3 regions of the Kitasatospora sp. NPDC101447 genome follow, and region 1 is predicted to be linked to each of the others. Evidence: riboswitches for the same ligand, from Rfam matches in the RefSeq annotation. Region 1 holds a riboswitch; each other region holds the start of a gene.
What was found. Region 1 has a riboswitch for cyclic di-AMP ahead of ACIRST_RS35920 (transglycosylase family protein). Riboswitches for the same ligand answer to the same signal wherever they lie in the genome.

Region 1 (9,484 bases):
ACGGCGTGCACGAGATCTACCGCAGCTGGCGCAAGATCCTCGACGAGTACCCGGGCCAGCGGATCGGCGTCGCCGAGGCCTGGACCCCGACCGTCCAGCGCACCGCCAACTACGTCCGCCCCGACGAGCTGCACCAGGCCTTCAACTTCCAGTACCTGGGCACCGATTGGGAGGCCGCCGCGCTGCGCGAGGTGATCGACCTCTCGCTCGACTCGATGCGTCCGGTCGACGCCCCCACCACCTGGGTGCTGTCCAACCACGACGTCACCCGGCACGCCACCCGCTTCGGCAACGAGCCCGGCCTCGGCACCCAGATCCGCACCGCCGGCGACCGCGAGCTCGGCCTGCGCCGCGCCCGCGCCGCCACCCTGCTGATGCTCGCGCTGCCCGGCTCCGCTTACGTCTACCAGGGCGAGGAGCTCGGCCTGCCCGACGTCACCGACCTGCCCGACGAGGTGCGCCAGGACCCGTCGTTCTTCCGCCAGGCCGGACAGGACGGCTACCGCGACGGCTGCCGCGTCCCGATCCCGTGGTCCGGCACCGAGGCCCCGTACGGCTTCGGCCCGGTGGCCGGTGGGCCGTCCTGGCTGCCGCAGCCCGCCGCCTGGGCGGAGTTGAGCGTCGAGGCGCAGACCGGCGACCCGTCCTCCACCCTGGAGCTCTACCGCAGCGCGCTGGCCCTCCGCCGGGCGACGGCCGACCTCGGCGCCGGCACGGAGGTCGAGTGGCTGGACGGCCCCGAGGGCACCCTCGCCTTCCGCCGCGGGTCCTTCGTGTGCACCGTGAACACCACCGGCGAGCCGGTGCGGATCGCGGCCCCGGGCACCCTGCTGCTCGCCTCGGCCGACCTCGTGGTGGACGGCGGCGAGACGGTGCTCGCTCCGGACAGCACCGGCTGGTGGGCGGTCTGACGTGGTTGCAATAGGCTCTGGGACCGTGACTACGGCGCGACTCTCAGACATCGCGGCACAGGCGGGGGTCAGCGAAGCCACCGTCTCCCGCGTGCTCAACGGCAAGGCGAACGTCTCCGCCGCCACCCGGCAGACGGTGTTGGCCGCGCTCGACGTGCTCGGCTACGAGCGTCCGACCCGGCTGCGCCAGCGCAGCGCCGGGCTGATCGGGCTGATCACACCGGAGTTGAGCAATCCGATCTTCCCGGCACTGGCGCAGGTGATCGAGCAGGTGCTCAGCCGGCACGGCTTCACGCCGGTGCTGTGCACCCAGACACCGGGCGGATCCACCGAGGACGAACTGGTGGAGATGCTGGTCGACCGGGGCGTGGCGGGCATCGTCTTCGTCTCCGGACTGCACGCCGACACCACGGCCGACCACGACCGCTACGCGCGACTGGCCGGGCGCGGGGTGCCGTTCGTGCTGATCAACGGCTTCAGCGAGAAGATCGACGCGCCGTTCATCTCGCCGGACGACCGGGCCGCGATGTGGATGGCCGTCCAGCACCTGGCCGAACTCGGCCACGAGCGGATCGGGCTGGCCGTCGGGCAGCGCCGGTACGTGCCCGTGCTGCGCAAGATAGAAGGCTTCACGGCGGCGATGCGGGAGGTGCTCGGGCGCACCCAGGAGGAGGCCGAGAACCTCGTCCACCACACGCTGTTCAGCGTGGAGGGCGGACACGCGGCGGCCGGCGCGCTGCTCGACAAGGGCTGCACGGCGATCGTCTGCGGGAGCGACATGATGGCGCTCGGGGCGATCCGGGCGGTGCGGCAGCGCGGCCTGTCGGTGCCGCAGGACGTGTCGGTGGTCGGGTTCGACGACTCGCCGCTGATCGCCTTCACCGAGCCGCCGTTGACCACGATCCGCCAGCCGGTCGAGGCGATGGCCACGGCGGCGGTGGACGCGCTGCTGGAGGAGGTCGGCGGGAACGCCGTCCAGCGCGGCGAGTTCATGTTCCAGCCGGAGCTGGTGATGCGCGGGTCCACCGGGGCCTGCGCGCGCTGAGCACCGGCCACAGGGCCGAGGGAAGGGCCCCGGAGGACAGTTGCTCTCCGGGGCCCTTCGGCGTGCCTGTGCTCGGTCCTGCTCGGCCCTGCTCGGCAGCGCTCGGCAGATCTCGGCAGATCTCGACTGCGCTCAGCCGTGCTCGGTGTCGGTGGTGCGGTCCTGGGCGAGGCGGTTGCCGTCGGCCGGGTCGCCGGTGCGGGCCTCGGTGCGGCGGCCGCGGGCCAGGTAGTCGCGCAGGACCAGTTCGACGGCGTCCTGCGGGTTCTTGGTACCGGAGAGCATCATCGCGTCGATCGCGAGGTTCGCGTCGAGCGTGACGGTGACCTGGGCCATGTGACTCCTCCTCGGGTGCAGAGCAGCAGCATGCCCGTTCGGGTCCGGTTCCACCACGGGGATACGCCGCGACCCCCGGGGAGGAGCGACCAGACTCTTCCCCGGGGGTGGCGGGTGATCAGTGTTCGGTTGGCGGCCGACGGCTACGGCCCGCGGTCTGCGGACGACGGACGACAGCTGACAGATGTTGAAATCTGTCAGCTGTCAGCTGTCAGCTGCCTGCCGTCAGCCGTCTCGCCGTGCTCAGACCCGGCCGGCGAAGTCCGGGGCCCAGTTGGCGACGGTCTGCTCGCGCACACCCGCGCTCGGGTTGGCGGCCTCGACGTACTTGCCGCCACCGACGTAGATCGCGACGTGGTAGACGCCCGAGTCCTTGCCGTTGTTGGACCAGAACAGCAGGTCGCCCGGCTGCAGGCTGTCCAGCGAGACGTGGGTGCTGGCGGCGGCCTGGTCGGCGGCGACGCGCGGGACGGAGATGCCAGCGGCGCGCAGGGCGGCCTGGGTCAGGCCGGAGCAGTCCCAGCCGCCGTTGCCGGTGCCGCCGTAGACGTACGCCTGGCCGACCTTGGACTCGGCGAAGGCGACCGCGGCGGCCATGCTGCCGCTGGCGGCCGGGGCCTGGGCCGGGGCCTGGGCGGCCGGGGTCTGGGTCTGGGCGACCGGCTTGGCGTTCACGGAACCGCCGTTCGCGGACTGACCGGACTTCTGCGAGCGGTTGAACCAGGTGAAGTCCGAGCCGGACTTGTCCGAGGAGGCGGACTGCTGGGTCTGGCCGTGGTCACCGAAGGTCAGGTGCTGGCCCGGGTAGATGGTGTTCGGGCCGTCGGTCAGGGTGCTGCGGTTGAGCTCGTACAGCCGCTCCCAGCCGCCCTGGACGTTGTGCTTGTCCGCGATCGAGGACAGCCAGTCGCCCTCGACCACGGTGTAGTCGTCGCTCTGGGCGGCCTGCTGGTGCTTCTGGGCCCAGGTGCCGGCGGCGGAGTCGGCGGTGTCCTGGGCGGGCGCGGCCGGCTTGGCGGGCTTGGCCGCCGGGACCGGGGTCTGGGCGGCGGGCTTGGCAGCCGGAGCAGCCGGGGCGGCCGGAGCAGCCGGAGCGGCAGCGGCCGAGGTGTCGACGGCGGCGGGGGTGCCGCCCTTGGTCAGGCCGGCCTTGACGGAGCAGACGGGCCAGGCGCCGGGGCCCTGCGAGGCGAGGACCTTCTCCGCGACGGCGATCTGCTGGTCCTTCGTGGCCAGGTCGGCGCGCGAGGCGTAGGCGGTGCCGCCGAAGGCGGACCAGGTGCTCTGGGTGAACTGGAGGCCGCCGTAGAAGCCGTTGCCGGTGTTGATGCTCCAGTTGCCGCTGCTCTCGCACTGGGCGACCTTGTCCCAGGTCGCGACGGAGGCGGCGGAGGCGGTGCCGGAGACGAGGCACGGGACGGTGAGGCCGACGCCCGCGACGCCGATGGCGGCGATCACGCGGCGGGTGCGGCTGGACAGACGGGTGCCGTTGGTGGGCAGCATGAAGACGCGGTCCTCTCCCACGCCTGCGAGGTGAGCTGTCGGATTCGGGCCGGAGTTGCCCGGCCGCGCGTGAGCGCGGCTTCACCCCTAGCCCTGAACCGTTCCTGGGAGCGGTCCGGGGCGACTTACCTGTGGGTCCCCCGCTCCTGCCGTGGTGCGTTTTCGCGCTGCCAGGACATCCGACGGCAGGACTCGGCGTCGCGGATGAACTGGGTCCGTGTGGTCACGAACGGGGAGCACGTTAAGCAGACTTAAGTTCAAACTGCAAATAGCTGTGACGGGCATCACGGATTAGTGGGAAGTGCCAAATTGGCGGCTAATCATGATCGTAAATGATCGTTTTTCGGCAATGCGATTGCGGATGCCCACAACTGTCTTTGTCTCAGGAATGGCATGACGGTGTGTCGAAGCGCGAAATGGCGCACCGGTCGAACCGGTGGGGCGGACGTGATTCGAGCGCCCCGGAGTGCGCTCGCCATTCCCCGGCAAACAGCAGCAGAACGGACATTCCATTCATTGTTCGCTTAACTCCGGTAACTCCCGTACGCCGCAAGAGCGGGAAAGCGGGCAAAGCGAAGGGCCCGGAACGCAAGTCGTTCCGGGCCCCGTGTGCGCGCCGACGGGCGCGCGGTGTCCGCTACTGTCCGGCAGGCCCCTCGGCGGCCGCGTGGGCGCCACGGGTGCCCTCCACGACCCCCTCGGCCTCGGCGGCGGCCGCCGCCTCCGCCTCGGCCCGCGCCAGCTCCTCCGCGGACGGTGCGGGCAGCGCGGCCAGGTAGGTCGAGGCGATCAGCTGGCCGACGGTCGGGTACGCGCCCAGCGGCGCCGCCGACGGGCAGCCGGTCTCCTCGGCGGCCGCGGCGAGCAGCTCGGAGTCGGCCTCCGGCCCGATCACCAGCGGGGCCAGCGCCGGGCGCTGGGAGCCGGTCTCCTTGAGGTGGTCGACGGCCGCGGCCACCGAGCCGGGCACGTCGAGCGCGGCGGCCACGACCGGCACGGCCAGGCGGGCGGCCAGCAGCACGCCGGTGATGCCGGCCGCGGCGGCGGCGTCCTCGCCGCCGACGGTGGTCAGGACCACGCCGTCCGCGGCGGTCGCGATGGCGAAGAGCCGGGCGCGGTCGGCGCGGGCCAGCCCGGCCTCGGAGAGTCGTACGTGGACGGCCTCGGCGAGCAGCGGGTGCGGGCCGAGCGCGTCGGTGACGGGCGCGCCGTACTCGGCGGCGAGCGCGTGGAGTTCGGGCAGGAAGCCGTGCGGACCGGGCACCAGCGGCACCAGGACGGGCATCGGCAGGCCGGCTTCGGCGGCCGTGGCCAGGAGTTCGGCGACGGTGCGGTCCTCGCCGCCCTCACCCTCGGCGGAGTCGCCGGGGAGGTAGCCGACTGCGGCCTGGACGCCGTTCTGCTCGCTGCGGACGATGGAGAGCAGCTCCTCGACGACCGAGCGGGACTCGGGCCCGGCGGCCGTGGGCACGGCGAGCACCAGGGCCGGCGCGCCGGTCGGAATCTCGGGGCGCTCGGGACGACGATGGCGCCCCCGCGCACGGGAGCCTGGAGTGCGGACGGGCAGTGGCGCGCCCGGAATGGCTGCGGTGCTCATGCCGGAGATCGTAGGACATCTGCCCGTCCGGCCTGCAGTCGGCTGCCGTACGGGTTTCGCGCGGCCGCTGTGCGAACCCGGTGTGTCCGCCGCATCGGGTTCGGGCGGTTTGCCTACAATCCGGACATTCCACACCCAACCCCCGTGCGGGCGCGGCTCATTGCCTGGACGTGCCGGACGGGGTGCGGCGTTGCAGTCGCGGCGCGTGAGATGTCTCACAGCCCGGAGGTCGCCTGACGGAGGGTCACGGCGGTGCGACTCCCGGCATTCGAAGATCAACATTAAGCGGGGGGCCGCTCACGGCCGGTTATCGCGACCCCGGTGATTCAGTCGGCTATGTCCGTTTACGTACCGTCAGGAGAAGGCCCCGTGAAGAGTTCGGGGCTGCGGGTGAAAGGCCTCGTGCACCTGCAATGTCCCGTGCTGATGCACGTGCACTGCAGCTATCATCGCGTCAAGTGAGGCGTTGTGCCGGGCCGGTACGGGGCCGGTCCGTTCGTTCGGCGGTGCCGGGGGCGCCGCGCTGGACGACAACTCCGGAGCTCTTCGGGAGACTTCTATGCACGACTCGCAGAACACGCACGGCTCGCACGACACCTACAACGGGATGGCCGCGGCCGATCTCACGGGGGTGGTCTGGCAGAAGAGCCGGCACAGCAACTCCCAGGGCAACTGCGTCGAGTTCGCGGCCCTGCCGGGCGGCGACGTCGCGATGCGCAACTCGCGCTTCCCGGACGGTCCGGCCCTCATCTACACCCGGGCCGAGATCGCCGCCCTGCTGCTGGGGGCCAAGGACGGGGAGTTCGACCACCTGGCGGTCTGACCAGCCGCCGTGCTTCACCATCGGGGGGCCGTCGTGGGTGCCGACACCGCGACGGCCTTTGTCTTTTCGGTCGTCTCCTCCGACTGCTCCGCCTTCTCCGCCTTCGCCGCCTTCGCCGACCGTACCGGTCGCCGCCGGGGCGAAGCGATGACGGGGCCTGGCGCAGGGGCCCGGGGCGTGGTCCTCCCGGGGCTTCCCTCGACCGGCCGCTCCGTCCGCCGTCCGGCCCGCTGCAGGGCCTGGTGCGGGAAGGCGTTCCGGGTCGACCACTCGACCGACCACCGCCGGACCGGTCCTCCGACCGATCGCCGAGCCGGTCCTCCGACTGATCGCCGAGCGGGTCCTCCGGCCGACCGCCGGGCCGGTTCCTCGGTCGACCGCACGGCGTCGGGAGCTGCTCGCCACGTGCCGCGGGGCGCTAGGCCGAGCGCCGGTGCCGTCCACCGATGTCGACCGGGCCGCCGAGTGCGTCGAGCGCCCCGCGTCCGCCGATCTCCGGGTGTCCGTCCAGCGGTCCGCCCGCCGGCTCCGCCTCGAACAGGGCCCAGACCACCTTGCCGCTGCCCAGCGGGTGCCAGCCCCAGGAGCGGCTGAACGACTCCACCAGGTGCAGCCCGCGGCCGGATTCGGCGACGAAGTCCGCCTCCCGCGCCACCGGGCCCACGCTGCTCGGATCGCTCACCGCGCAGACCACCTGGGGCGCGCGGTGCACGAGGCTTATTCGGATCGGCAGCCGCCCGTCCGGGGTGGTCTGTGTGGGAAAGTCGTACTCGCCCGGGGCACCGCCCGTCGGGTCGGGCCGTGCGCCGATCGCATGCCGGAGCGCGTTGGTCACGAGTTCCGACGCCACCAGCGCCACGTCGTCGAACAGCTCCGTCAGTCCCCAGCGCTGGAGCGTGGTCCGGGCGAAGTCGCGCGCGGTTCTGACGGCTTCGAAGCGAGGAGCGAGCGTACAGGTGACCACATGGGGGTCAACCGCCAAAGCCGTACCGGTGCTCATGAAGAGCTCCTCCCATAAGGGGGCGGACACGGCTGGACCCGCCGGGGTCATGCCGGTCACCTCCGACTCGCTCGGCCGCTCGGCCGCCCCTTCGACCAGACGCACGCGCACTCGAACGCCCGATGACGCGGGGGACGCCGTCGGGCCGGTGCACGGAGTCGCGCGTGGGGTCGACGCGGAGCCCGCGGGATTGCCAGGGATGTGCAGGTGCACGTGCACCATGGTGGTGTGCGCTCACTGCAGATGCAAGAGTCGATTCACGTGCAGTCGCACTATTGGCATATGCAAGCGCCGGATGCACGTGCATCCTGGTGTGCGGAGTGCAGAACTGATAGGAACATCCGTCAGTATCGGCACCGTGAGCGCTCAACTGATGGCAGACTGTGCGCTGTTTGCCCTAGGTGGAGGTTTCGACCGCATGACCACAGTTCAGCCGGGCGGCGGCTCGATGGTCCGCCGGATCCTCCTCGGCTCGCAGTTGCGTCGCCTGCGAGAGGCGCGCGGCATCACCCGCGAGGACGCGGGCTACGCCATCCGCGCCTCCGAGTCCAAGATCAGCCGCATGGAGCTCGGCCGCGTCAGCTTCAAGGAGCGTGACGTCGCCGACCTGCTCAGCCTGTACGGCGTCGACGACGGCATCGAGCGGGAGGCCCTGCTCGGCCTCGTTCGCGAGGCCAACAAGTCCGGTTGGTGGCACAGCTTCAACGACGTGCTGCCGGGCTGGTTCCAGACCTACGTCGGGCTGGAGGAGGCCGCTCAGCTGATCCGCACCTACGAGGTGCAGTTCATCCCCGGGCTGCTGCAGTCCGAGGAGTACGCACGGGCGGTTTTCGGCCAGAGTCGGCCGGTCATCAGCGAGGAGGAGGTCGAACGGCGGGTCAGCCTCCGTCTGCGCCGCCAGAAGCTGCTGACCGAGGGTGCCAGCCCTCGTCTGTGGGCGGTCATCGACGAGGCCGCGCTGCGCCGGCCGGTCGGCGGGCCCAAGGTGATGCGCGGTCAGGTGCAGTACCTGATCGACGTCGCCGAGCAGGCCAACGTGGTGATCCAGGTGATGCCGTTCCGCTTTGGGGCGCACGCCGGGGAGTCCGGCGCGTTCACGATCCTGCGCTTCCCGGAGCAGGACCTCGCGGACGTGGTCTACCTGGAGCAGCTCACCAGCGCGCTCTACCTGGACAAGCGGGACGACGTCGACGCGTACATCCAGGTCATGGAGCGGCTCTGCGTGGACAGCCTCACGCCGGAGCGCACCATAGACCTGCTCGCCTCGATCCTGAAGGAGCGCTGAAACCCCGGGGGCCCGCTCCCTCGCGGAGCCCCCGGCAGCAGACCGAAGTGAGTGAGTGAGTGGCAGGCCGCCCACCCCGCCGTCAACCGCGGGCCGGCGGCCTTTCGCGTTCCGGCGGGTCGGGCTGCGGCGGACTGCCGAGGTGCCAGGCCAGGTCGTAGCGGCGGAAGAGGTCGGCCCGGATCGGGGCGAGCGGGATCTCGGCGCCCGGCAGCAGCACCCCGATGCAGCCCCCCATCAGCGCGCTGCGCAGCACCGCGTGCTCGGCGACCGGGTCCGGCGCGCCCCAGTCCTGCAGCAGTCCCTGCAGGATGGCGCCGAGCTGTTGCTGCTCCGGGTCCTGGACGAAGGCGCCGGTGTCCGGGTCGAGGATCAGCGCCAGGTGCGAGCGCATCACCCGCGGGTGCTCCATCGCCAGCGCGAGGACGGCGTCTATGGCGCGGGCCAGCCGGGCCTCGGGGGAGGAGTCGGGCGCGAGTTCCGCCAGGGCGCCGGACAGTGCCTGGTGCATCATCCGGTGCGTCGCGGACTGCATCAGCAGTCGTTTGCCGTCGAAGTAGTAGGAGACCAGCCCGCGGGCCAGTCCGGCCCGCTCGGCGATGTCGGTCAGTGTCGTGCCCGCGTAACCGCGCTGGTCAACCAGCTCGACGGTGGCCCGCATGATGCGTCGGCGGGAGCGTTGCCGCATCTCCTCGTTGACCGAATCCCCGCGAGGTGCCATCGTGTCTGCTCCGAACGTTCGTTGGCTCCGGGCCAATATACTTGCGAAGCCGACAGCCGCCCCGCGCAACCGTGCCCTGACGGGCGCCGCCCGGGCGGCCGGTACGAAGACGGCCGGCTCCACCAACACGGGGGTTTGGTGGAGCCGGCGCCATTGCCCGACGGCCGGGGGTCGGCCGCGGGCGGGGCTCACGGGATCAGTGCTCGGTCAGGACTTCGGTCCGGGCCGGCGTCGGCCCGACTGACGGATAATCATAGTCAGGC
Region 2 (9,484 bases), on a different contig from region 1:
TCCAGGACGGCGTGCAGCGCGGCCACGAGCAGGTAGCGGCGGTCGCGCAGGGCTGCGCCCCGGGTCCGCACCGGAGCGCCGGTGCCGGCGTCCCGACCGTCCGTCACGTCGGCGACGGGCAGCCCCGCCAGGAGCACCGCGGCACCGAGGAAGCTGACCGCGTCCAGGACCATCACGGTCACGTAGCCCGTGTAGCTGTCCGCCTGCAGGGCCAGGGCCGCGCCGCCCGAGCCGACCACCAGACCGGCGTTCATCACCGACCGCAGCAGCGCCCGCGAGTGGACCTGCCGCTCCGCCGGGAGCACCCGGGCGATCAGCGCGCTGCGCACCGCCGCCGCGCCGCGCTCCAGCAGCGTCGCCACGCAGGCGAGCGCGACGAAGGCGGCGAAGGAGTGCACGAAGGCGTACCCGAGGACGGCGACGGCCTCCAGCGGCCCGACCACGAGCAGCAGCCGCTTGCTGCCGACCCGGTCGGCGAGCCGCCCCGCGGGCACCCCGGCGAACACCCCGCAGATGCCGGCCGCGGCGAGCCCGAGCGCCGTCCGGCCCGGGGTCAGGCCGACGGAACGGGTCAGGAACAGCACGCTGACCGTCACGAACAAACCGTTGCCGATGTTGGTCACCAGGCTCATCAGGGCGAGTCGGCGCACCAGCGGGTCATGACGGAGGAGGCGTCCGGAACTGGCCGGACGCACGGCGGTCGTAGTCATGGCAGAAGGAGACCGGGGTTCCCGAAGCCGCGGAACTCTTTTACCGTTGCGGTCAATGTTCGAGTTCCGCTTGGGCGTCGACGACCTCGCCGCCACCTGGTTCGGCTACTCCGCCCTGCAGGAGGCGGTGTTGAGCATGCGCGCCCGCCTCTGGCCGGGCCGCTACCCGGAGCAGCAGCCGTGGATCGCCGGCTGGCAGGAGCGCTACCAGACCCTGGACACAGCGCTGTTGGAGTCGATGATCGCGCCGGTCGGCTTCGTGCCCGATTTCCTCACGCCACGCCCGCTCGGCCCCCGCCCGGACTTCGCGACGGAGGTGGAGCGGCTGGCGGCCACGCCGGCCGAGGTGGTGCGGGCCGACGTGCTGGAGGCGTACCGGGGCGGCGGGAACCCGAGCCCGCTGCCGCCGGTGCTGACCGCGCTGATCGACGACCCGGCGGCCCTGGCCGTCCGGCTGGCCGAGGCGCTGGACGCGTACTGGACGCACTGCCTCGCCCCCGCCTGGTGGCCGCGCGCCCGGTCGGTGCTGGAGGCGGACATCGCCTATCGGGGGCGGATGCTCTCGGAGCGCGGGGCGGAGGGGCTGTTCGCGGACCTCGACGCCCGGCTGACCTGGCACGCCGGGGTGCTGCGGCTCGTCGACCCGCACCCGGCCGTGAAGGCGGTGGGCACCACGGTGGACGTCGCGGGGCGGGGGCTGGTGCTGATCCCCACGCTGTTCGGGCTCGGCGCGCAGACCGACGTCACCCAGGCGGGGCCGCCGCTGGTCTGCTACCCGGCCCGCGGCAAGGCGACGATGGCGGAGGGGCTGGGTGCGCAGCTGCCGTCGGCGCGGGCGGGCGCGGCGCTGGTGGGGCTCATCGGGGCGCCGCGGGCGCGGCTGCTGGTGATGCTGGAGACCCCGGCGAGCACGACGGAGCTGGCGCAGCGGCTCGGGGTCACCCCGGGTGCGGTCAGCCGCCACCTCGGCGCGCTCGCCGCGGCGGGGTTGCTGGACCGCACCCGGCACGGCCACCGCGTCCTGTACCGGCGCAGCCGGCTGGGCAACGCGCTGGTGGCGGGCGGGGACGGGTGACAGGGGTGGGACCGGCGAACAGGATTCAGCTGACAACTTTCATCATCTGTCAGCTGTCATCTGTTATCCGTCGGTCGTCGGTCGTCGGTCGTCGGCTGAAGGTTGCCGGCCGCCGACTGCTCCGCCTCCACCCCCCGCCCCGCCGCCGTCAGGCCGAGCGCCCGATCGTCGCCAGGTAGGCGCGCCAGCCGCCGTGGTGGGTGATCTCGCGGTGCACCCCGCGCTCGACCTCCCCCCGGGCGAGCAGCATGGAGAAGCAGGCGGAGCCGTCCGCCAACGTGATGACGCCCAGCTCCAGTTCGCGCGGCTCGCCGGGCAGGATGACGTCCCGCAGCCGCTCCAGGCCGACGTCGTACAGCTCGCCCTCGATGGCGGTGTCGACGTTCGGGTCGGGCAGCAGCCCCGGGCAGACGTCCGTGCCGCCGCTGTGGTCGATGGAGAAGAAGCGGTAGCCGGGTGCGGTCCGTACGGGCCCGATCAGCGCGTCGGCGACCTTGGCGTGGAACGGGCCGCCGACCATCGCCTGGCCGTTGAAGAAGATGCGCGGCATGGGTGGACTCCTCGTGGGAAAGGCCGTTCCGTACGGCGACGAGAGGACAGGTGGATTCGTCGCCGTACGGAACGGAGTAACGGGCCGCCGGAGTGCTACAGCCTGGCAGGCGTCGGCGCCGGCAGCGGCGGACTACGTTGGTCTCAGCCCAGCAGGGGCAACGCGGGGAGGGTCAGGAAGTCCGCGAACTCCTCGGCCAGGGCGACCTGTTCGAAGAGCTTGGCGGCCTCGCGCCAGCGGCCGGCGCTGTAGGTGTCCTCGCCCAGCTCGGCGAGGAGTTCGGCGAGCTCCGTGGCGACGAGCGCGCGGACCAGCTCGGCGGTGGCCTTCTCGCCGGTGTCGGACAGCACGACCCCGTTGTGGATCCACTGCCAGATCTGCGAGCGGGAGATCTCGGCGGTGGCGGCGTCCTCCATCATGTTGAAGATGGCGACCGCGCCCAGCCCGCGCAGCCAGGCCTCGATGTAGCGGATGCCGACCTGGACGGCGTTGTGCAGCCCCGCGTGGGTGCAGGTGCCGCCGGCGCCGGCGACGTCGAGCAGCTGGGCGGCGGTGACCGGCTCGGACGGGCCGGGGTCGTCCTTCTGGTTGGGCCGCTCGCCGAGGACCGCGTCGAAGGAGGCGCGGGCGACGGGCACCAGGTCGGGGTGGGCGACCCAGGAGCCGTCGAAGCCGTTGCCGGCCTCGCGGTCCTTGTCGGCCTTGACCTTCTCCAGTGCGGCCGCGTTGACCTCGGGGTCCTTGCGGCTGGGGATGAACGCGGCCATGCCGCCGATCGCGTGGGCGCCGCGCCGGTGGCAGGTCTGCACCAGCAGGCGGGTGTAGGCGGCCATGAACGGCGAGGCCATGGTGACGCTGTTGCGGTCCGGCAGGATGTAGTGCTCGCCGGCGTCGCGGAAGTTCTTGACGATCGAGAACAGGTAGTCCCAGCGCCCGGCGTTGAGGCCGGCCGCGTGCTCGCGCAGCTCGTAGAGGATCTCGTCCATCTCGAAGGCGGCGGTGATGGTCTCGATCAGGACGGTGGCGCGGATGGTGCCGTGCGGGATGCCGAGTTCGGCCTGGGCGTGGGTGAACACGTCGTTCCAGAGCCGGGCCTCCAGGTGGCTCTCGGTCTTCGGCAGGTAGAAGTACGGCCCGGAGTTGGGGTCGTCGGCGCCCTTGGCGAGCAGCCGGGCGGCGTTGTGGAAGAAGTACAGGCCGAAGTCGAGGAAGGCGCCGGCGACCGGGGTGCCGTCGACCAGCAGGTGGTTCTCGTCCAGGTGCCAGCCGCGCGGGCGGACCACGACGGTGGCGAGCTCGGCGGCGGGCTTGAGGGTGTAGGCCTTGCCGGCCGGGCTGGTGAAGTCGATCCGGCCCTCGTAGGCGTCGATCAGGTTGATCTGGCCGCTGACCACGTTCTCCCAGGTCGGGGAGGTGGCGTCCTCGAAGTCTGCGAGCCAGACCCGGGCCCCGGAGTTGAGGGCGTTGATGACCATCTTGCGGTCGGTCGGGCCGGTGATCTCGACCCGGCGGTCCCGGAGCGCGCGCGGCGCCTCGGCGACCTTCCAGTCCGCGGCCCGGATGTCGGCGGTTCCGGGGAGGAAGTCCAGCGTGCCGGCCGCCGCGATCTCGGCGCGTCGGGTCTTCCGCCTGGCCAGGAGTTCCTGCCGGCGGCCCTCGAAGGTGCGGTGGAGGCCGACGACGAAGGCCACGGCCTCCGGAGTGAGCACCTCCTCCGCCCGATGGACGCGCGGACCGGCGACAGTGACGACCGGAGCGGCGGGAGAGGAGGTGGTTGGGGGTACCCCCGGCCGGAGGCTGGGGGAGGGCCCCTGATCTGCAGCCATGAGCAGGACACTCCTAAGACGGTTGAGCCTGGCGAAGGGAGCTCCGGTGGGAACTTCCTCGTGTACTTCCTCGATCGATTCCCGCCTGTCGGCGAGATCGATTCTGTAAGGTGGAGACTAGTTTCCGCGATACAGAATTTCAACGGTTTGTTGAAGAGGTCGCCGGGACTCTACTCCTCCCCGACAGCGAAGGGAACGCCGGTGGTTGCGACCCCCGACACAGCATCGACGACGGGCGCCGACCGCGCGAGCGGCGGCGTGCAGTCCGTCGAACGCGCCTTCCAACTCCTGGAGGCGCTGGCCGACTCGGGCGGCGTGGCCACGCTCAGCGAGCTCTCCACCAGTTCCGGCCTCCCGATGCCGACCATCCACCGCCTGGTTCGTACCCTCGTGCAGCAGGGCTATGTCCGCCAGGACACCGCACGCCGCTACACCCTCGGCCCCCGGCTGATCCGCCTCGGCGAGACCGCCGGCCGCCTGCTCGGCAGCTGGGCCCGCCCCTACCTGGCCGAACTCATGGAGGCCACCGGCGAGACCGCGAACCTGGCGGTGCTGGAGGGCGGCGAGGTGGTGTACGTCGGGCAGGTGCAGTCGCGGCGCTCGATGCGGATGTTCACCGAGGTCGGACGGCGGGTGCAGCCGCACTGCACCGGCGTCGGCAAGGCGCTGCTCGCCCAGCTCCCCGAGGAGGAGGCGCGCGCCGTGCTCGGCCCCAACCCGCTGCCGGCGCACACCGAGTACACGGTCACCGACCCGCAGGAGCTGATGCGCCAGCTCGCCGAGGCGCGCGAGCGCGGCTACGTCGTCGACGACCAGGAGCAGGAGATCGGCGTCCGCTGCATCGCGCTCGCCGTCCCGGGCGCCCCGACGCCCACCGCCCTCTCGGTCTCCGGGCCGGAGGCACGCATCCGGGCGCTGGAGGAGCAGGCCGGCGCCGCCTCACTGGTCCCGGTGATGCACCAGATCGCCGCCCGGCTCGGGCAGGTCCTCGCGCCCTGACTCTCCGTCAATCTGCTTGGGAGTCCGGCGAGGCGGGACGATCTCGGCGGGCGAGGAAGGACCGGCGCGGCGGGCGGGGCAGGACAGTCTCGCAGGACGGGGCTGGGCCGTTGCGGAGCGGGCAGGCCGACCGCCGCCCCGCCGGGCAGGCCGACGGGCCGGCGTCCTCCGTTCGAGCGCACGGCGGGCGGGGCGGGTCGGGTCGCGCCAGGTCACGGCAGCGGCTCGGCCACCCTGGTGCCGACGCGGCCCGCGACGGTGCCGGCCGCCGGAGCACGAGAGCAGGGTGACCGGGATGAGACACCGGGATGTACGGGGTGGCGCGGACCCGCGGCGCGGCGCGAGGGTCGGGGGGTTCGGCCGGGTCGGGGGGTTCGGCCGGGTCGGGCTGGTCGCGGTCGTGACGGCGAGCTGCGCGGCGACGGTGCTGGCCACCGGCCCGTCCTGGGCACTGCGTCGGCCTGAGCCACGCCCGGCAGTGGACGTCGTCACGCCGAAGGCGCCGGTGGTGCCCGTCGTGCCCGTCGCGCCGGGCGCACCGGGCGGGTCCGCCGGCCCCGCGGTGTCGACGCTGCCGGCCCTGGTCGCCCAGCCGTCCCACTCCCGCCTGCAGGTGGTCCGGCTCGACCCGGAGGCGGCAGCGCCCGACGGCACCACGACGATCCACGCCTTCGTCGCCAACCGGGGCCCGGAGACCACCGCCTCCCCGTTCACGGTCGTGGTCACCCTGCCGCCGGGTGTGACCCCGGTGGGCCCGTTCTTCCCCGAGGACTGCGAGGTGTTCCAGGGCGGCCACCGGGTGCGCTGCGTCTTCGGCCCCGGGCTGAAGGAGGGGCGCAGCGCGACCGCCCTCGTCCCGGTCCGGCTGGATCCCGACCTGCCCGTGGGAACCCTGAGCGGCGGCTGGGTCGCGGTGCGCAGCGCGGACGACCAGGACGAGAGCAGCCACCGGCAGCCGTTCGACATCACGGTCGCCGAGCCGGCCGACGGCTCCTGAACCACGTCGACCCACCGGTCACCGGCCGCCGGCGAGCGGCTGCCGGCTTCCGGCGACCGGTGGGACGTCCTACCCGACTACCGGTAGACGCGGACGTAGTCGGCGGCCATGGTGATCGGAGCGGTCCCCTGCGGCGCGGGGTGGTACTGGCCCGCGCACACCGAGAGGTTGAGGATCAGGTACGCCGACCAGTTGGCGCCGACGCCCTTGCCGTCCGAGAAGACCTTCGCGCCGTTGACGTACCAGTCCACCGAGTTGGCGCCGTAGTAGGTGCCGATGGTCACCCACTGGTCCTTCGCGACGGCGCTCGCGTCGGTGTAGTACTTCGCGTTGCCGGGGTTGACGTGGTTGGTCAGCTCCAGCAGGTTCGGGTTGTCGGGGTGGTACTCGAAGGAGTCGACCTCGCCGTTGCCGTTCTTCCAGGTCCACAGGGCGGGCCAGGCGCCGGTGCCGGCGGGCAGCTTGACCCGGGTCTCGGCGTAGTCGCCGGTCTTGACCTGGAAGCCCTCGCCGGAGCCCTCGGTGGTCAGGAAGCCGGTGTTCCAGGACTGCTTGCCGTTCTCCAGGGCCGGGCCGCCGGAGGTGGCGGTGAAGGTGGCGACCCCGTTCGCGACGCTGACGTTGTTCTTGTTCAGCCAGTCCAGCTTGTTGTCGTCCGGGTTGTGGTTCCCGTACTTGTAGGCGGTGCTCTTGTCGCCGACCCAGCGCTGGCCCCAGGAGATGGCGCTGTTGAACTCGTCGGACCAGGTCAGCGACTTGCCGGCGACCGGGGAGGACGGCGCGGGGGTGGTCGGGCTCGCCGTGGCGCTCGGGGTCGGCGCGGGGGTGGTCGGGGTCGGCGCGGCGCTCGGGGTCTGCGTGGGGGTCGGCGCCGGGGTCGGGGTGGCCGTCGGGGCCGGGGTCGGGGTGGCCGTCGGGGCCGGGGCCGGGGTGGCGGTGGTCGAGACCACCAGCTGCTGCGAGGGCAGGTTGTGCCAGACGCCGCCGAGGTCCTGCCAGAAGCCGAACTCGGTGTACGTCCCGGCCGGCAGGGTGCGCGCGCCGCTGGTGAAGTTCACGCCGCTCGGGCAGATCTGCACGTTGGAGGCGTTGCCGGGGAAGTCGAGGTTGGTGCCGCGCGCGTCGCGGACGCCCACGCCCACAGTCTTGGCGGTGAAGCAGGCCGAGGAGTGCAGGCCGAGCGAGGCGGTGGCGGCCTTGCCCGCGACCATGGTGGCGGGGGCGAGCCGGTCCTGGGTGACGGTCGGAACGGTGGCCGCCTGGGCACCGGTGACGGACGGCACGCCGAGCAGGCCGGCGCCGCTGATGGCGAGCGCCCCGGTCGCGGCGAAGGCGGCGTTGCGGCCGCGGTGGGAGGGGCGGGCGTGACGCGGTGCACGGCGCCGGGCAGCAGGCTTGGGCATGAGGTGACCTCTGCGACGCCTGCGAGGTTAGCTGTCGGGTTCGGGCTGCAGTTGCCCGGCCGCCTGTGGAGCGGCTTCACCCCTAGCCTCGACCCGTACGCGCGAGCGCACGGGCCGGGCGCCGACCTTGGTTTCCCCGCTCCCGTCCGCTGTGGTGCTCGGTGACCCGCCGACGGGTGGACGGGACTCGGCGTCCCGGCGGCGGGGTCCGCCAGGGGCGGACGACCGTTGCAGGCTAGGCAGGCCGTACGTAAACGGACAACTCCGGCGGACGGGTTGTCGCGCAGCTCACAGTGGTGTCGATCAACGACGCTGTGTGGCGGCCGAGTTGATCAGTTCACGTGGCCTGGAACGATGCCCGGCGGGGTGGCTCTGCGGGTGTCCGGCCGGGCGTTCCGGTTGCGCGTTCCGGTTGCGCGTTCCGGCCGGGCGTTCAGCCGAGCCAGGCGTCCACCTGGCTCTCGGCCTCCGGCGCCCACCCGAGCTCCAGGTGGTCGAGGCCGCTCAGCAGCCGGGTGCCGCCGACCGTCGCGATGCCGGTGGTGTCCAGGGCGCTCGCCGTGAACACGATGCCGTCGCTGGGCCCGCGGTTCTCGTTGAGCACGCCCGGGATGTCCGCCGACCCGCCGGCCAGCAGGTAGGTGCGCACCGCGGCCGGGATCCCGGCCTGCTGGAGCGGGGCGATCAGGGAGCCCGCGTCGATCGCCGCCTGGATGCCCTGGCCGGAGGTGTAGAACCCCTGGCCGCCGTAGTAGGTGGTCCACCAGTCCTGGGCGCTGCCGTCCACTCCGTACCTGCCGTCCCAGCGGGCGAGCAGCTGGCGCTGGCCCGGGTAGCAGTCGTACCCGCCGGCCGGCAGCACGCCGAGGCAGGGTTGCGCGGTGTATGTGCCGTAGCAGGTCATGTACAGGTGCGGGGACGGTGCGTTGGCGGTGCCGCCGCAGGCCGGCCACGTCGCCAGGTCGAACGACCAGCCGTGGGCGTAGACGTAGTCGAGCCCGCCGTTCGGCCCGCCGAGGGTGACCAGACGGCGCACGTCGCCCGCGTACGCCCGCCCCCAGGACGGCCGCACCGAGGACACGTACGCCCTGGCGGCGACCTCGCCCTTGCTCCAGGCGACCACGTCGACCTGCGGGGCCCCGAGGCGGGCCCGGATCAGCGCGATCGCGTCGCCGACGGCCTGCGCCTGGAGCAGGTTGTCACCGTGCTTGTGGGCGAAGCCGATGGCGAAGACCCGGTGGCCGGTGCCGGCGAGGTACTGGGCGAGGCCGGTGGACGGGCAGGTCGCGGCGCCGCAGGTGCCGCTCTCCCCCGGGTTCGCCCAGGCGCGGTCGGCGTTGTCGTTGGCGCCGTGGACCAGCAGGACGGGCGCGGCCCGGCTGCCGGTGTCCCAGCCGGTGGCGGAGTAGAGCAGGAAGCGGCCGGAGGAGGGCTCACCGGTGCCGAAGTACGTCCGGCGGGCTCCGTCCTGGTCGCCGCGGCCGTCGGACGGGAACTGCTCGGTGCGGAAGCCGGGGGTGGTGTCGAGGTAGCGCTCGACCTTGGCCCAGCCGTTGCCGGGGGCGGGGAAGGCGGCTTCCAGGGTGAGGGCGGCGGTGGCGGTCCCCGCTCGGGCGGAGGCGGTCCCAGCTCGGGCGGAGGCGGTCCCAGCTCGGGCGGAGGCGGGGGCGGAGGTGCCGAGGAGGAGGGCGGCGAGGGCCAGTAGGACGGCGGTGAGCGTGGTGGGGGTACGTCTCACGCGGGCGTGTCTCGCGCCGGTACCGGCCGTGGGGGTGCGTCTCATGGCCGGACGGTAGGACCGGTGCGCGACGGGTGCCCATGTGCCGGTCGCACACCCGGTGAGCAGCGCTGTGGCGATCCGTACCGTGGCAAAGCGATGACCGTGTACACCCGGTCGGATAAATTGGAGGTCCGACATCTTACG
Region 3 (9,484 bases), on a different contig from region 1:
GCGGCGGTCTCGCACGCCGAGGCGGTCAAGAAGTTCCGCGTGCTGGACACCGAGTTCTCCGAGGAGAGCGGCTACCTGACGCCCTCGCTGAAGCTGAAGCGCAACGTCGTCCTCAAGGATTTCGCGGCCGACATCGAGGCCATCTACCGGAAGTGACCGGGTAGCACGACGGGCCCCGCCTCCCGAGAAGGAGGCGGGGCCCGTCGTCGTGTCAGGCCGCCAGCAGCGAGGTCAGCCGCCCGGCCAGCAGGTCCCAGCGCCAGGAGCGCTCCACCCACCGCCGCCCGGCCTCGCCCATCCGCCGGCGCAGCTCCTCGTCACGCAGCAGCCGCACGATCCGCTCGGCCGACGCCGAGGCCGAGCCGCCCGGGACGACGTACCCGGTCTCGCCCTCCAGCACCGCGTCCGGGGCGCCCCCGGAGTCCCCCGCGACCACCGGCAGGCCGGTCGCCGAGGCCTCCAGGTAGACGATGCCCAGGCCCTCGACGTCCAGCCCCCCGCGCCTGGTCCGGCAGGGCATCGCGAAGACGTCCCCGGCCCCGTAGTGGGCGGGCAGCTCCTCCCACGGCACCGAGCCGGTGAAGCGCACCGAGTCACGGACGCCCGTGGCGTCGGCCAGCTTCTCCAGGTCCGCCCGGTACGGGCCGCCGCCGACGATCAGCAGCACCGCGTCCGGCACGTCGGCCAGGATCTGCGGCATCGCCTCGATCAGGGTGTCCTGGCCCTTGCGCGGCACCAGCCGGGAGACGCAGACCACGACCGGCCGGTCCGCCAGCCCGAGCCGGCGGCGGACCTCGGCGCCCCCGGAGCCCGGGTGGAAGGTGGACTCGTCCACGCCCGGCGGCAACTGCACCATCCGGGCCGCGGCCTGCGGCCCGACCGCGGCGGCGATCCGGGAGCGGGTGTACTCGCCCAGGTAGGTCAGCACGTCGGTGCCCGCGCCGATCCGGCGCAGCAACTGCCGGGAGACCGGCAGCTGGGCCCAGGCGGCCTCGTGCCCGTGCGTCATGCCGAGCAGCCGTCCGGCCCCGGCCCGGCGCAGCGTGGGCGCCATCAGGCCGAGCGGGGCGGCGGCGCCGAACCAGACCGAGTCGCACCGCTCGGCGCGCAGGATCTCGGCGGCCCGCCGGGTGACCCGGGGTGTGGGAACCATCACCTTCGTCCGGTCCCGGATCACCGGGAACGGCTGCTCGGCGTCGAAGCGCCGCACCTCGCTGCCGTCGCGCCAGGTCGAGGCGTAGACCACGATGCTTCCTGCGGGCTGACGGACGGCCATGTTGTGCACGAAGGCCTGGATGCCCCCCGGTCGGGGCGGGAAGTCATTGGTGACGATCAAGGTTCTGTGCATCAGGCCACGGCTCGCTCGGTCGGGGGGTGCTCGGTGTACCGCTGGGTGATCCGTACGATAGGTCAACACCATGACCCGCCGGGAACGGAACCGCGCACGGCAACCGTTTGACCCCCGGGTCAGTCCTAGTACCTAGGCCGCTGTGCGACGCGGCCCGGGCGTCCGTCAGTACGACGCCTCCGGTGAGGACGTCCGAGACGAACGAGGGAGCGCAGTGGAATTGGCCCCGGCCACCGAGCCCGGTTCTTCGCGCGGCCGCCTCGGCCGCCCGCTCGGGGCGCTGGCCGCGCTCGGCGCGACCTGGGTGGCCACCCGCACCCTGCTGGTGCTGCTGATCACCGGCGTGCTGAAGTCGCCGGGCGGCGACGTCACCGCCGACGTGTGGATGATCTACCACGCCTGGTACGGCGTGCTGCAGACCGGCACCTTCCCGTTCGACGACGTGACCTGGCAGTACCCGCCGGGCGCCGCCCTGGTGATCCTGCTGCCGGGTCTGCTGCCCTGGTCGTACCTGGTCTCGTTCTGGGTGATCTGCGGGATCGCCGACGCCGCCGCGGCCGCGCTGCTGATCCGTACCGGCCTGCGCCGCGGCCGGGCGCTGACCGGCGCCTGGATGTGGGTGGTGGGCGTCCCGCTGCTCGGCCCGATGATCTACAACCGCTTCGACATGATCGTCACCGCGGTCGCCCTGGCCGGCCTGCTGGCGCTGATCCGTCGCCCGGCGGTCGGCGGGCTGCTGCTGGGCCTGGGCGGCATCGTGAAGGTCTGGCCGCTGCTCGGCCTGATCGGCACCCCCTCCGGCCGCCGGACCCGCCGCTCCTGGACGCTGGCGGGGGCCACCGCCGTCTCCATCGGCTTCCTGCTCGCGGCCGGCATGAACGGCGCCTTCGACTTCCTGGCCTTCCAGAAGGACCGCGGCATCGAGGTCGAGTCGGTCGGCGCGCTGCCGCTGCACTTCGCCCGGATCGCCGGGGGCTGGGACGGCCGGGTCACCATGAACTACGGCTCCCCCGAGATGCTCGGGCCGTGGGTCGGCGTGATCAGCAAGGTCATGATGGCCGGCACCGTGCTGGGCTTCCTCTGGCTGCTGCTGTGGCGCTTCACCTCCAAGCGCCGCAACGCGGCCACCATGTACGACGCGGCGCTGTGCGCGCTGCTGGTCTTCGTGGTGACCAGCCGGGTGATCAGCCCGCAGTACCTGGTCTGGCTGGTCGGCGTCGCGGCGGTCTGCCTGACGGTGCGCGGCACCAGCCAGCGGCCGGTGGCGCTGCTGATCCTGCTCGCCTGCCCGCTCACGCTGGTCGAGTTCCCGACGATGTTCACCCAGATCCTGGCCAGCGACCCGGGCGCCATCACGGTGCTGGCGCTGCGCAACCTGCTGCTGGTGGCCGCCACCGTGCTCTCCTGCGTCCGGCTCTGGCGCTCCACCCGGGGCGAGGCGCCGCTGCCCGCGACCGTGGTGCTGGACCGCGAGCCGGCCGCGCTGCCGGCCGCCGGGTACCCGGTGCGCCCGGGCATCGCGTACGAGCAGGACCTGCTGGACGGCATCGACCACCTGGGCACGCCGGCCGAGCCGCGGCGCTGACGCTGCTGCGGCCCGCCGGCCTCAGTCCTTCAGCGCCGCCACCTCGTCCAGCCAGAGCCGGGTGAAGTCGGCCAGGCCCACGCCCAGTTCGGCGCGCATCAGCCGGTCCGTACGGCGCTCGCGGTCCTCGCCCTGCCCGTCGTCCGCGCCGACCGCCCGGTAGAAGGCGACCAGCCGCTGCGGCCCGTTGCGGCGGGCGATCAGCTCGCAGGCGAGCCAGGACTGCTCGTAGGCCTGGGCGATGCCGGTGGCGCCGGCGGCGAAGTCCCGGTCGGCGGGCAGTTCGGCGGGCAGCCTCCCGGCGGCGACGTCCCGGGCCAGTTCGGGGGCGATCTGCTGCGGGCTGCGGCCGCTGTCGCGGTAGGCGGTCCAGTCGGCGACGCCCTCGGAGAGCCACATCGGGGTCCAGGCCCGGGTGTCGGCCCTGGTCGCGACATGGGTGGCCTCGTGCGTGACGACCACCTGGCGGCCGAAGCCGCTGAGCCGGCCGTACGCCTCGGGGTTGACCAGCACCCGGTCCGCCGGGGTGTTCCGGGGTGCGCCGGGGGCGGCCACGGTGACCGCCGCCATGTCCGCCCAGCCCGCCGGGTCGCCCTCCAGCAGCCGGGCGAACTGCTCCTCGGTGGCGGGCAGTTCGAGCAGCAGCCGGCCGGGCCAGGCGTCGCCCCAGACCTCCTCGACGGCGGGCACCGCGCGGTCGCCCACCACGACCAGCCCGGCCGGGTCAGGGCCGTCGGCCGAAGCGAGCACCAGGCTGTGCGTGCCCGGCGCCGGCCGGACGGCGCCGAAGTCCCAGAGCGCCGGCGGCCCGTCGGCGCTCTCCTCGCGCTCGACCCGCCAGCCGTCCGCGGCCGCGGCCAGTTCGATCCGGCGCGGGTACACCACGGGGTGGTCGTCGTACCCGGCGATCCGCACCGCCAGGTCGGCCGCGGCGGTCAGCCGGTCGGGCCCGCCGCCCGCGGCGAGCACCAGGTTGCGGTACGCCGCCTCGGCCACCGGCAGCCCCGACCGGGCCTCCAGCGTGCGCGCCCGCTCCGCCAGCACCGCCGCCACCGCGGCGCGCCGGTCGGCGACCGCCCCGACCGGTGCCGCCGCCGGGGCGAGCGGCGGCAGCGACAGCTGGGCCAGCCCGCCGACCGCGAGCAGCAGCGCACCCCGCCGGGACAGCGCGCGGCGGGGTACGTGCGCCGGATCGGGTCCGGCGGGGTGCGAAGGGGACGTGCTCAGAGCCGGACCACCCCCGAGACCGGCATGGCGTTGACGCTCTCGTAGCGGACCTTGGCGCCCGGGTAGGGGGCGTGCACGATCACACCGCCGCCGGCGTACATGCCGACGTGGTGCATGTCCCGGTAGAAGATCACCAGGTCTCCCGGTCGCGCCTCGGATAGGTCGATCCGCCGGCCGGCGTACGCCTGGGCCTGCGAGGTGCGCGGCAGGGTCACTCCGGCCTGCCGCCAGCTGTAGTACATCAGACCGGAGCAGTCGAACGCGCGGGGCCCGGTGGCTCCGTAGACGTACGGCGAGCCGATCATGCGCACCGCGGCGGCCAGCGCGGCCGCCCCGCGCTCGGAGGCGGGCGGGGCGGTGCCGAGGTCCAGCCGGTCGGTGCCGCGGGTGGCGCGCTGCTCGGCGTCCCGGGCGTCCTGGGCGGTCATCCTGGCCCGCTCGGCGGCGTCGAGGCCGTTGAGCAGCTTCTGCGCCCTGGCCAGCCGCTGCTGGATCTGCTGCTTGCCGTCGGCGAGCGAGCGACGGGCCTGGTCGAGCTCGGCGAGCTTTCCGGTGGCCTCCGTCCGCCGCTGGTCGAGCCGGCGCTGGCGGGTGACCAGCTCGTGCAGCGTCTCCTGCTGCCGCTGCGACGCCTGGCCCATGGTGCGGGCGCGGGCGAGGTAGCCCTCCGGGTCGGGGGACAGCATCAGCTGGGCGGTCTGGGTCATCCCGCCGCCGCGGTACTCGGCCCCGGCGACGGTCGCCAGGTCGCCGCGCAGCTCGTTGAGCTGGTCCTGGGCGACGGCGATCTCGCCCTGCAGGATCGTGGTCTCCCCCTGGAGCCGGCGCTGGGCCTCCTGTGCGGCGTTGTACTGCTCTGACGCCTGCTCGGCCTCGTCGTAGAGCTGCTCGACCTGCGCCTGGACGTCCTTGCGGTCGGCCGGGTCCGGGCTGCCGGGGGCGGCGTGGGCGCCGCCGCCGGTCGCCACGCCCAGCGCGGTGGTGGCGGCCGCCGTCAGCACCAGTGCACGGGCGAGCAGTTGGGAACGGCGGTGCACAAGCACGGCAGCGGCTCCAATCCTGCGGCGCGGCCCCGCGGCCGCCCGTGGCGGGCGGCCGTCGAGCGGGAGTCCGGTGGCAGACGTTAGCGAGTCCGGGCAAGCGAGTCCAAACCCCTACGGACCCGAATATTTGACCTTCAATCGGACATCAGCCCGAGCAGCCGCCAACGCCGCAGGCCCGGCCTTCCGTGGTGGAAGACCGGGCCTGCGAGGAGCCGAACGGGGTCAGACCCGCACGATGCCGCTCAGCGGCATGTTGGTGACGGCCTCGTAGCGGACCGACGCACCCGGCTTGGGGGCGTGCAGCACCTGGCCGTTGCCGGCGTAGATGCCGACATGGTGGGCGTCCCCGTAGAAGATCAGCAGGTCGCCGGGCTGGGCCTGGGACAGGTCGGTGCCGATCCGGGTGCCGGCGTGGGCCTGCTCCTGCGAGGTGCGCGGCAGCGACACGCCGACCTGGTTGAACGCCCAGACCATCAGGCCGGAGCAGTCGAAGGAGCTCGGGCCGGTGGCGCCCCACACGTACGGGCTGCCGACCTTGGAGGCGGCGGCGGAGAGCGCGGCGGCACCGCGCGAGCTGCCCGGGGCCGGGAGCTTGCCGGCCGGCGTGGACGACGGCGTGGAGAGGTCGGTGCGGCTGTTGTCGCGCGAGGCGCGGTCGGCGTTCTGCTGCGCCTTCGCGGCGGCGTCGGCCTGGGCCTTGGCGTCGGCGGCGGCCTTCTCCTCGGCCGCGCGCAGCGCCTGGCGCTCCTGCTCGGTCAGGGTGTTGAGCAGGTCCTGGGCGGCCTTCAGCTTGGCCTGGACCTCGTCCTTGGAGGCCTTCAGCTGCTGGGTGGTCGACTCCAGTTCGGCGAGCTTGCCCTGGGCCTCGGTGCGGTCCTGGTCGAGCTTGCGCTGCTGCTCCTGGAGCTGCTTCAGCTGGTTCTTCTGGGTGTCACCGGCCTGGTTCAGCGCACCGGCCTGGTTGAGGAAGTTGTCCGGGCTGGACGAGAACATCAGCTGGACGGTCGGGGATATGCCGCCGTTGCGGTACTGCTCCCCGGCGATCTCGGCGAGTCCGCCCTGCAGCTCGGTCACCTGGGCCTGCTGACGGGCCACCTGGTCCTGCAGGCCGGAGACCTGCTTCTCCAGGGTCTGCTGCTTCTCCTGGGCGGCGTTGTACTGCTCGGTCGCCACCTCGGCCTGCTCGTTGAGCTGGTCGACCTGCTCCTTGACCTGGTCCTTGGTCGGCTGCGGGTCGGCGTGGGCGCCGGACTGCGCGGAGAGGGCGACGGCAGCGGCGGCGACACCGGTCAGGATCGAGACCCGGGCGCGACTTGCTGGCTTGGGACGACGATGGGACGCCACGAAGGCGGGCTCCTTCTTCCTACGTCCGCCTACCGGGTGAGCTGACGGGTTCGGGCCGGAAGCATGCCCTACGACGCCTCACGGCCGTTCCAGCGGCCGACCTGGCGCCGATTCACCCCGGAGGAACGTGGTTCCCCGGCTCCGCTCCGCAGCGCCCCCGACCACTGGGCTCCCCTGTCGGGCAGTCGCTTCGACCTGCCCCGCTGCCTCGCGAACTCGGCGGTAACCACCGCCGCCACCCTGGCTGGGTGATCGACAGTGCGGTGGTTCGAAGCACGACCCTAGTAACTGAACCGTGATCGGTTCAAATCCTTGTCAGAAAAAAGACGGAAGATTACCCAAGTTCTTTTGTGAAAATGACCGATGGTGATCACGACCGTACGCAAGGCTGATCAGGTCTCACCCGCCGCTCGCGAAACGGTCGAAAACCCGAACGCCACCCCGTCGGAGGTGGCGCGGATCACAGGGGCCCGGACGGGGCCCCCGGAGGGTGTCGGGCCGTCAGACCCGGCGGATGGTGTTGATCGGCATCGCGTCGGCCTTCATCACCTTCACCACGTCACCGGTGTGCGGCGCGTGGACCACCATGCCGTTGCCGATGTACATCCCGACGTGGTGCATGTCGCCGCCGTAGATGACCAGGTCGCCGGGCTGGGCCGCGGCCAGTCCGGGCACCGCGGTGCCGTAGTGGCCCTGCTCCTGCGAGGTGCGCGGCAGCGAGACGCCGGCCTGGCCGTACGCCCAGAGCATCAGGCCGGAGCAGTCGAAGGTGCTCGGACCGGTGGCGCCCCACACGTACGGCGAGCCCTGCTTGCTCATCGCCTTGGCGACGGCCACCGCGGCGTACCCGCTGGCCGGCGGCAGGTTGCTCAGGTCGACCCGGTCGCTGCCGCGCGAGGCCCGGTCGTCCTGCGCCTGCTGGGCCTTCAGCGCGGTGCGCTCGGCGGCGCTGAGCGAGTTCAGCAGGTCCTGGGCGGCCTGCAGCTTGGTGTTGACGTCCGCCTTGGCCTGGTTCAGGTCCTTGGTGGTGCTGTCCAGCGAGGCCAGCACGGCGGCCGCCTCGGTCTTCTCCTGGTCCAGCCGGCGCTGCTCGTCCAGCAGCGACTTGAGCGCCTCGGCCTGGGTGGTGCTGGCCTGCTGGACCGTCGAGGCCTTCTCCAGGTAGCCCGACGGGTCGGAGGAGAGCATCAGCTGGACGGACGGGTCGATGCCGCCGCTGCGGTACTGGTCGCCGGCCACCTCGGCCAGGCCGCCCTGCAGCTGGGTCATCTGCTCCTGGCCGCGGGCCACCTGGTCCTGCAGCTGGTCGGCCTGCTTGCGCAGTTGGTCGGCCCGCTCCTTGGCGCCGTTGTACTTCTCGGCCGCCTGCTCCTGCTCCTCCTGGAGCTGGTCGATCTGCGCCTTGACGTCCGTTTTGTTCGGCTGCGGCGCGGCGTGCGCGGCCACCTGGGCGGAGAGGGCGACCGCGGTCGCAGCGGCAGCGGTGAGCACGGAGATCCGCGCGCGGCTCGGCTGCTTGGGACGGCGGTGGGAGGCCAAGGGACCGGCTCCTTCTTCCAACGGACTCACCCGATCGGATGAGGAACCGGAAAATAGGTTTGACGCCAGACCCTAGTGCGGATCTATCCGCTTTGCCACTCCCCCGAAGGCGTGAACCCCGTTCACCACACCGGCTTCACCGCACCCGCACACGGTCGTGGACGCGGCGCTGACCAGGTGTCATCCTAGCGGGCCGACGCTCAGGGCCGCGCCAGCCGGTTCAGCAGCAGCACCGACGCCACCGGGCGCGCGCCCGCCTTCCGCACGCCCTCCGCGACCTCCCGGTCGGCGGAGACCACCACCACCGGACGGCCCTGCGGCTCGGCCCGCACCAGACGGCGGATCAGCTCGTCCGCGGTCTCTCCGGTCCGGCTGAACCGCACCCGGACCCCGCGCGGCGGCGCCATGATCACCGGAACGTCCAGATCCTGGCCGTCGAACACACAGGTGACCTCCGCCTGGGTGCGCTGGGCCAGCATCGCCAGCCCGCCCAGCAGCCGGATCCGCTGCTGCTCCAGCGGCAGCGTCGGATAGCCGGTCTTGGTCACGTTGTAGCCGTCCACCACCAGGTGCACCTGCGGAATCGCCAGCAGCTGGTCCAGCAGCGCCGGGTCGTCCTCGGCCAGCCCGCGCCGCGCCACGTCGTGCGGCGAGGCCGCGCCCGGCACCACCGCCTCCACCAGGTCCGCCGGGCGGATCTGGGCGACCGGCAGCGCCAGCTCCCGCTGCAGACCCTGGGCCGACTGCAGCACGGTGTCCAGCAGCAGCCGCAGCCGCATGTCCTCGACGCTGCGCCCCTCGCGGGCCGACCGGCGGCCCTGCTCGGCGGCGTTCTCCAGCTCCGAGAGCCGGTGCTTGAGCCGCCGCGCCTCGGTCTCGGCCGCGCTGCGCTCGGCAGCGCCCTGGGCCCTCACCGCCTCCAGTTCCCCGGCCACCCGACGCGTCTCGGCCTGCGCCCGGCGGGTGTCGCTCTCCAGCGACCGCACCTTCTTGCGCAGCGACTCGGCCTCCCGCCGGACGCCCTCGAACTCCACGCGCTGCCGGTCCAGGTCCGCCCGCGCGGTGGCCCGCACCTCGGCCAGCTCGGCCTGCAGCTTCTCCACCAGCCGGGTCGCCTCCGCGGCCGCGTCCTCGGCGCCGGCCCGCTCGGCCTCCTCGCCGGCCTCGGCGACCAGCCGGCTCCAGCCCGCCGAGCGCACCAGGTAGGCGGCGGCCGCGACGTCCATCGGATCGGCGGCGCCGGGGACGCTGCCCGACTCCAGCGCCCTCACCAGGTCCGGCTGTCCCAGCCGCAGCCGCTCCGCTATCCGCACCCGGAAGGCCGGCTCCGCCTCCAGCGCGGCCGCCAGCGCGGTGGCCGCGTACTTGGCGCGCCGCGCGGGGGTGAACTTCACGTAC

Region 2: it holds a riboswitch for cyclic di-AMP, as region 1 does, so the genes downstream of both, ACIRST_RS33275 (hypothetical protein) here and ACIRST_RS35920 (transglycosylase family protein) in region 1, are expected to answer to the same signal.
Region 3: it holds a riboswitch for cyclic di-AMP, as region 1 does, so the genes downstream of both, ACIRST_RS13500 (NlpC/P60 family protein) here and ACIRST_RS35920 (transglycosylase family protein) in region 1, are expected to answer to the same signal.

Annotation. Positions count from the first base shown of each region.
Region 1 covers NZ_JBIWNL010000041.1:10,562-20,045, reverse strand. Annotated here, with positions in the region: gene ACIRST_RS35935 (glycoside hydrolase family 13 protein) at 1-911, shown strand, start outside; gene ACIRST_RS35930 (LacI family DNA-binding transcriptional regulator) at 937-1,956, shown strand; gene ACIRST_RS35925 (hypothetical protein) at 2,089-2,292, opposite strand; gene ACIRST_RS35920 (transglycosylase family protein) at 2,536-3,816, opposite strand; cyclic di-AMP (ydaO/yuaA leader) riboswitch at 3,803-3,962, opposite strand; gene ACIRST_RS35915 (hypothetical protein) at 4,433-5,392, opposite strand; gene ACIRST_RS35910 (DUF397 domain-containing protein) at 5,952-6,215, shown strand; gene ACIRST_RS35905 (ATP-binding protein) at 6,634-7,215, opposite strand; gene ACIRST_RS35900 (helix-turn-helix transcriptional regulator) at 7,634-8,500, shown strand; gene ACIRST_RS35895 (TetR family transcriptional regulator) at 8,583-9,188, opposite strand; gene ACIRST_RS35890 (MFS transporter) at 9,418-9,484, opposite strand, start outside.
Region 2 covers NZ_JBIWNL010000034.1:53,709-63,192, forward strand. Annotated here, with positions in the region: gene ACIRST_RS33245 (MFS transporter) at 1-710, opposite strand, end outside; gene ACIRST_RS33250 (helix-turn-helix domain-containing protein) at 766-1,785, shown strand; gene ACIRST_RS33255 (gamma-glutamylcyclotransferase) at 1,934-2,335, opposite strand; gene aceB (malate synthase A) at 2,479-4,161, opposite strand; gene ACIRST_RS33265 (IclR family transcriptional regulator) at 4,363-5,160, shown strand; gene ACIRST_RS33270 (hypothetical protein) at 5,561-6,157, shown strand; gene ACIRST_RS33275 (hypothetical protein) at 6,235-7,560, opposite strand; cyclic di-AMP (ydaO/yuaA leader) riboswitch at 7,562-7,727, opposite strand; gene ACIRST_RS33280 (esterase/lipase family protein) at 7,994-9,298, opposite strand.
Region 3 covers NZ_JBIWNL010000007.1:223,905-233,388, reverse strand. Annotated here, with positions in the region: gene ACIRST_RS13525 (AMP-dependent synthetase/ligase) at 1-156, shown strand, start outside; gene ACIRST_RS13520 (glycosyltransferase family 4 protein) at 212-1,348, opposite strand; gene ACIRST_RS13515 (glycosyltransferase 87 family protein) at 1,563-2,933, shown strand; gene ACIRST_RS13510 (hypothetical protein) at 2,955-3,977, opposite strand; gene ACIRST_RS13505 (NlpC/P60 family protein) at 4,157-5,203, opposite strand; gene ACIRST_RS13500 (NlpC/P60 family protein) at 5,426-6,547, opposite strand; cyclic di-AMP (ydaO/yuaA leader) riboswitch at 6,558-6,711, opposite strand; gene ACIRST_RS13495 (NlpC/P60 family protein) at 7,049-8,086, opposite strand; gene ACIRST_RS13490 (NYN domain-containing protein) at 8,287-9,484, opposite strand, start outside.